2 regions of the Anaerobacillus sp. 1_MG-2023 genome follow, and region 1 is predicted to be linked to the other one. Evidence: riboswitches for the same ligand, from Rfam matches in the RefSeq annotation. Region 1 holds a riboswitch; the other holds the start of a gene.

Region 1 (3,548 bases):
AGAAAGCTTTTCAGTTCAGAAATCGGCATTCTCTTTTGTTCCATTGTGTCACGGTCACGAATCGTCACTTGTTGGTCTTCAACAGAATCAAAATCAAATGTAATGGCATACGGTGTACCAACTTCATCATGACGACGGTAACGTTTACCAATTGAGCCAGCCTCATCATAATCAACCATAAAGTATTTTGAAAGTTCCGCATGAACAGCACGCGCTTCTTCAGAAAGCTTCTTAGATAGAGGGAATACAGCAGCTTTAAACGGAGCGATCGCTGGATGGAAGTGCATCACACTTCTAGTTGTGCCATCTTCTAGCTCCTGTTCTTCATATGCTTCAATCAAGAAAGCAAGAGTGACGCGGTCAGCACCAAGTGAAGGCTCAATGCAATAAGGTACATACTTCTCACCTGTTTGTTGATCGTGATAAGTGAAATCTTCATTGGAATGTTCCATATGCTGCTTTAAGTCGTAATCTGTTCGAGAAGCAACACCCCAAAGTTCGCCCCAACCAAATGGGAACTTGTACTCGATATCAGTTGTTGCATTACTATAATGCGACAGTTCATCTTCCGCATGCTCACGCAGTCGGATGCTATCTTCTTTTACACCAAGATTTAGAAGCCAGTTTTTGCAGTACTCTTTCCAATACTCATGCCACTCTAGTTCGTTACCTGGCTTACAGAAGAATTCAAGCTCCATTTGTTCAAATTCACGAGTACGGAATGTAAAGTTTCCAGGTGTAATTTCATTCCGGAAGCTTTTTCCAACTTGTGCAATACCAAAAGGCACTTTCTTACGCATAGAGCGTTGAACATTTTTAAAGTTTACGAAGATTCCCTGCGCCGTTTCTGGGCGAAGGTAAATTTCACTCGTGCTCGATTTTGTTACACCTTGATGGGTTTTAAACATAAGATCAAATTGACGGATTTCTGTGAAATCTTCACTGCCACACTCCGGGCAAGTAATATGATTTTCTTTCATCAAACGCTCCATTTCTTCAAATGAAAGGCCGTCTGCAATCATGTCCTCTTCTTCAGTTGAAAGAGCGTCCTCAATTAATTTATCTGCACGGTGACGTGTTTTACAGCTTTTGCAATCAATTAAAGGATCATTGAAATTACCTAAATGTCCTGAAGCTTCCCACGTTTTTGGATTCATTAGAATGGCGGCATCTAGACCACTATTATAAGGTGATTCTTGAACAAACTTCTTCCACCATGCATCTTTAATATTTTTCTTAAGTTCTACACCAAGTGGTCCATAATCCCATGTATTTGCTAGTCCACCGTAAATATCAGAACCAGGGAAAATAAATCCTCTGTGCTTCGATACTGAAACGATCTGATCCATTGAAATTGTCATGTCATTCTCTCCTTTTTTCTCAATCAATATAAAAAGCTCCCAATCCATGGACAAAAAATGTCCAGGGACGAGAGCTTATGCACCCGCGGTTCCACCCTAGTTGATGCAAATAAGGCATCCACTTTAAGTAACGTAACTCCAGACTGCCGTTTCATCAGACCTCGTTCGGGCTTCCACCGTCCCCGAATCGCTAAAAACAAGGTTACTCTGACTACTATTTATCCTTCATAGTTAGTATGGTTTATGTATGCAATTGATATGACATATGATACAAAAAATATTGCCCTAAAGTCAAGGAATATTCATTTCACACCGTATTTGCTTTCATCAAAGCTTATCACAAAAAAAACGACCTTATAGGTCGTCATGCATTTATGTATATTCATAGATGTCGGTTTTTGTGTTGTTTTAAGAATGCTTGTACCTCTTCTTTCTTCAATCCAAGTTCTCTGGCAGCCCTCATGAGAATAACCCATTCTTGATCAAGTACCTTCTTAGGCTTAGGTTTAGCCATGGTCATTCTTTTCTCCTCCTTCATGGGTTTTCCAGGAGGACCAGCCGTCATCGTTGGAGAACCAACATTAGACCTGTGTCTTTGCGTCCCATCCTTTAGGATGGTTTGCCCTTGTCTGGAGAATTCAGAAATGACACATTCCGACCATAAACTTACAAAATACACAACTTTTTAGTGAATCGATGTGATTATCGAGAAGTTTGACGTTATATGCTACTAATATACCAGTTATTCGATGAAAATTCAAAATATTTTTAAATTTCCATTTCTACTTCTAACATCCTACGATTTCACTCATATGCTAACTGTATTCCCTGAATATATTTTTCGCAAAGGAAGAGTGATATGCAGAGAAATCACATTAGTACCGCTTGGAGCGGTAAACATGTTGTTTTACTTCGTTGTGAACCCATCTCTAGCACCGTAAAAACCATGTATAAAAGTATTCATGCCCCAACAGAACCATTACATCCACATTGTAGTGAAACACTCTCTACTTACCTTAGCATTGGATATACAGTTGCATTTGTTCATTCATTAATTGACGGCTCCATCGAATATGTTCTAACAAAATAAAAGAAGGTTGCCTTCGCAACCTTCTCTTTTGTTTAGAATTGACTTAAATATTCTTTCACCTGATCTGGATTTTTGGTATTCGCACTATGCAAGTGACCAATCTTTTTGCCGTCTTTATAGACAAGAAGGCTCGGGATACCCATAACATCATTTTCCTCTGTAATTTCAGGGAATTGTTCAATATCGATTTGAGCCCATTGCTTTTCATGATGCGCATTCATTATATCATCAATAAAAAAGTCAAGGCGCTTGCAATCCGGGCACCAGTTAGCTTCATATTTTAGAATGGATACGTCATTATTGTTAATGAATGACTGATAAGAATCAGCTGTTTCAATCTTCTTCATGATTATCTCTCCTTCACCTATATCTTCATTAACAATTATATCGAAATAATCATTGAATGTCTGTAAGAAAGCTTACGTTAATTCACACTAAGATAGTGCAACCTGAACAGCTGTTCTTGATCAGTCCATGTTTTCATTGGTGTGAAACCTGAATTCTCTGCTAACTGTTTAAGTTCTTTAAGATTCTGTTCGAGTCGGATAGTATTCTTCTGGCTATGTGATTTCTTCAGATAGCTCTGATCCATTGCGAAGTTTTTAATGATTACTTATCATCTGCAAGACGAATGCCGGTAAATTGCCAGCGTTTATCTGGACCAAAGAAATTTCGATAAGTCGGACGAATATGAGATACGGAGGTAACACATGATCCGCCTCTTAGAATCATCTGACTGCTCATGAATTTTGCATTATACTCACCCAACGCCCCGTCAAGCGGTTTATTACCAGGGTAAGGCATATAAGGACTTTTCGTCCATTCCCACACATCTCCATAGGCTTTTTTTATTCTACCTTCATTTTCCTTGATCGATGCCACGGGATGATAGATGCCATCTTCAACAAAATTACCCGCAATCGGCTGATCGCGAACTGCAAGTTCCCATTCGGACTCAGAAGGAAGTCTTTTACCTACAAAGCTTGCATATGCTTCAGCTTCGTAGTAACTAATATGTGTAACAGGTTCTTCTATATTTAGTGGAACTAACCCATGGAGCGTAAAAGTATACCACTCCCCATCCTTTTCAACCCAAT
Region 2 (3,548 bases), on a different contig from region 1:
ATTTTGATACGTACTGTTTCAATCTTTCCACATTCTGTTCACTATCCGCTAAAGCTACATAACCATCAGGCCGGATCAGGTACAGCGCATTTTCCTGCAATCCTTTTTTCGTCATTGCTTTTTCAAAGCTAAACTCATATAGAGCATATCCAGATACCCTGGCAAAACCCTTAACGGCTTCATTTGCTTGACCGTATACGTGAAGCTGCCAATCCATTGACTTAAGCGCATCATAATTAATGCATGATTCTGTTTGGATCCATGGCAGGCGATCTCCACCATGAACTTTCCCCGCTGTACCAACACTAAGTTGACTGTCGCGATAATGAATGTTGATTTGAGAAAGCCTTCTAAAGGCTGCTTTTCGAGCAATGGAAAAGGAACGAAGCGTAAATGGAGCCACGTTGGGTATGACGATTTTCCGCAGTAGTTTGCTCGTCATGTGGTCACCTATAATAGAAGTAAACGCCCGATCAGTTGTATCGATTAACGTTCTCGCAAAGTTAATACGCTCTTCTTCAAATGTATCAAGAATGCCTTCGTCCGTTTTCCGAAGCAACACTGCAGCTAGCTTCCACGCTAAGTTCACCGCGTCCCCAATACCGGTGTTCATGCCCTGTCCGCCAGCCGGGCTATGAATGTGTCCAGCATCTCCGGCAATAAACGCACGTCCTTTTCTAAAGTGACTGCTAACGCGATGATGGACTTTGTACGTTTGGAACCAGTTCACATGTTGAATCGTTAAGCCTGTTCTCTGCTCGATCAGCGACTGGAAATCCTTGAACGCAACTGAGCTTTGATCGGTTAAATTGCGAGGAACTATTCCAATAATCCGTTCCATTCCCGTGCTTCTAACCGGCATGAATAAGTAAAAGGTGTCAGAATCTAAATACACATTTAAACTACTTTCAGCTATTTGTCCGGTGTTCGCTTTAACATCCGCCACAAAAAACAGTTCCTCGTACGTTCCACCTGGAAAATCAAAAGCAAGCTCTCTTCGAACAGTACTATGCGCCCCATCACACCCGCATATATATGAAAACTCACTCCGTTCTTCCTTATTATCTTTTTTAATAACGGCTTGAACATGGTCCCCTTCATCCATAAACGAAACCAACTCTGTCTCCCATTCCACCTCAACGCCTTCGTCGGCTAATTTGTTAATTAGCAGCTGCTCGTGATCATCTTGTGGATAGCTTAGGGCAAATGGGAAAGGACTTAATCCTTTTCCAAGATCACGAAAATATATGTTCGCCTTTGCTTTCTTTCCTTCTCGAAATTGGATAGTCTTCACTTTAATCCCCTGATGGATGACTTCTTCTGCGAAGCCCATTTGGTCATAGAATTCTAGCGTTCTAGCGTGTACAATTAGCGCACGTGATGCTTCTCCGGGTCCCGCATTTTTCTCAATTATTCGAAATGAAACTCCATATTTCGCCAGATGGAGGGCTAATACAAGTCCAGTCGGACCCGCGCCAACAATTAATACGTCAGATTTCATATTCCAATCTCCTTTCAAAAATAAACCTATCATAACACATTAAGCTATTAACAAATCCCACTTTTTATGGTAATGATTATATAAGTATATCCTCATGACATGATACCTCAGTAAGAGATCCACAAAAAAAGAGAATGCGATGAACTATCATTCTAGCCTGGGCACTTGAGTGATAGGGAGTAAGTAGTGCAACCGGCTCCTTAAAAAGGAGAATGAACATGGAAAAGTGTACATTGTACGGGCACACTCATTTATTTTCATTGCAGTCACGACGGATAATGGAACTGCTAAGGCGTCACGATCCTCATGCCTTCGTCCATTCGGTGCAAACAACGAGCTATTTCATTGATTTCTGTTTGCATTACAATTTCCGGTCATTGTTGAAACGACCCTTTCTTGAGTCTGTTTTGCTACATGACATCGGTAAACTGCTTGTTCCAACAGAAATCCTTCAAAAAAAGAGCCCACTAACCCTTTATGAGAAAGAGTATGTCGAGCAGCATCCAGAGTTTGGAATAGAACTACTTAATGATTTTCCAGAGATTGATATTGAGCCGTCTCTTATACTAAATCATCATGAGAATAACGATGGTACTGGCTATCCTTACCAATTACACGATGAGCAAATTCCTCGATCTGTTTCGATTCTTCGAGTCATCGATAGCTACATTGCAATGACGTCTGATCGAGCTTATCGTCCAAAACATTCTGACCAATTAGCTATTCAAGAAATTCATGCCCATCGGAATAACTTCTATGAGCCATACACCACCTCCTTGTTTATCTCTTATTTGGAAAAACGGTTAAAAGGGAAAAAGATTCTGCTTCATTATTTTGATTACGCCAAACGTCAAAATTAAGCAGCGCTTTTCAATAACCGTTTAAACAAAACCAAATAGAACAGGGAGGTCGAATAGATTGCGACTCTTATCAACTAAGGATTTACTAATCGCTTTTTGTGATGCGTATACTCTTCAATTAGATGAAGCTTTTATTGAAATGTTAACTAGTGAAATCATTAGAAGAGGAATCACTCCTCCCCAAACACGAACAGAGTGTTATGAAAAAATCCTCAATTGCACTTGATGAAGCCGCTTCTCATGACTCTCTAAATATAAAAGAAGCTTATTTGGTCTCTTCTAGCCAATAAGCTTTTTTTGATATTTTTCATTTGATCTCTCCCCCTTTCACAAATAAATTCACTGTTAATACGCTTACATATGTTTGCATTTTTTAGGAAGTGGTAGATTTAAAGTGTGATAAAAAAGGTGATTATTATTGAAAGGAATGATCTTTGATGAAGGAATCAATCCCAGAACTAACGTTGAATGATGGACTTACACTACCCGCTATCGGTTTCGGTACTTACAAACTAAATGGAAATGAAGGCGCAACTGCAATTAATAGTGCGATTGATGTTGGCTATCGCCTCATCGATACAGCTTACAATTACGAAAATGAAGGTACCGTAGGCGAAGCCATTCGTCGAAGTACAGTTCCTAGAAATGAACTGCGCGTCACTTCTAAATTACCAGGTCGCTATCACGAATATAATAAAGCGGTTACGGCTATTCAGGAGTCGTTATATAGAGCCAATCTTGATTATTATGATTTGTACCTCATTCACTGGCCGAACCCTAAACAAGGTCTTTATCCAGAAGCTTGGCAAGCTCTAATTGACGCTAAGAAATGGGGACTCATTCGCTCGATTGGCGTATGTAATTTCCTTCCGGAGCATCTTGAGCAATTGGAGAAAGAAACCGGCGTAAAGCCAAGTATCAATCAAATCGAACTACACCCCTTCTTCAACCAGGAAGATCAGAGAAGATTCCATCAACAAAACAACATCAAAACACAATCCTGGAGTCCGCTAGCTCGAGTGACTGACATTTTAGAAAATGAAACGATTAGTCAAATAGCAAATCAACATAACAAATCAGTCTCTCAGGTGATTTTACGCTGGCATTATCAATTAGGATCCATCCCGATTCCTAAATCATCTTCTCCAGAACGTCAGCTTGAGAACCTCTCTATCTTTGACTTTTCT

The links. Region 1 has a riboswitch for cyclic di-GMP ahead of Q4550_RS08270 (anti-repressor SinI family protein). Riboswitches for the same ligand answer to the same signal wherever they lie in the genome.
Region 2: linked by a shared signal. The riboswitch ahead of Q4550_RS01860 (HD-GYP domain-containing protein) and the one ahead of Q4550_RS08270 (anti-repressor SinI family protein) in region 1 are both predicted to bind cyclic di-GMP.

The regions. Positions count from the first base shown of each region.
Region 1 covers NZ_JAUORD010000003.1:368,091-371,638, reverse strand. Annotated here, with positions in the region: gene Q4550_RS08275 (glycine--tRNA ligase) at 1-1,361, opposite strand, end outside; gene Q4550_RS08270 (anti-repressor SinI family protein) at 1,744-1,881, opposite strand; cyclic di-GMP riboswitch class I at 1,907-1,995, opposite strand; gene Q4550_RS08265 (hypothetical protein) at 2,221-2,451, shown strand; gene Q4550_RS08260 (thioredoxin family protein) at 2,484-2,798, opposite strand; gene egtB (ergothioneine biosynthesis protein EgtB) at 3,061-3,548, opposite strand, start outside.
Region 2 covers NZ_JAUORD010000001.1:353,322-356,869, forward strand. Annotated here, with positions in the region: gene Q4550_RS01855 (FAD-dependent monooxygenase) at 1-1,501, opposite strand, end outside; cyclic di-GMP riboswitch class II at 1,625-1,708, shown strand; gene Q4550_RS01860 (HD-GYP domain-containing protein) at 1,720-2,361, shown strand; gene sda (sporulation histidine kinase inhibitor Sda) at 2,420-2,587, shown strand; gene Q4550_RS01865 (aldo/keto reductase) at 2,799-3,548, shown strand, end outside.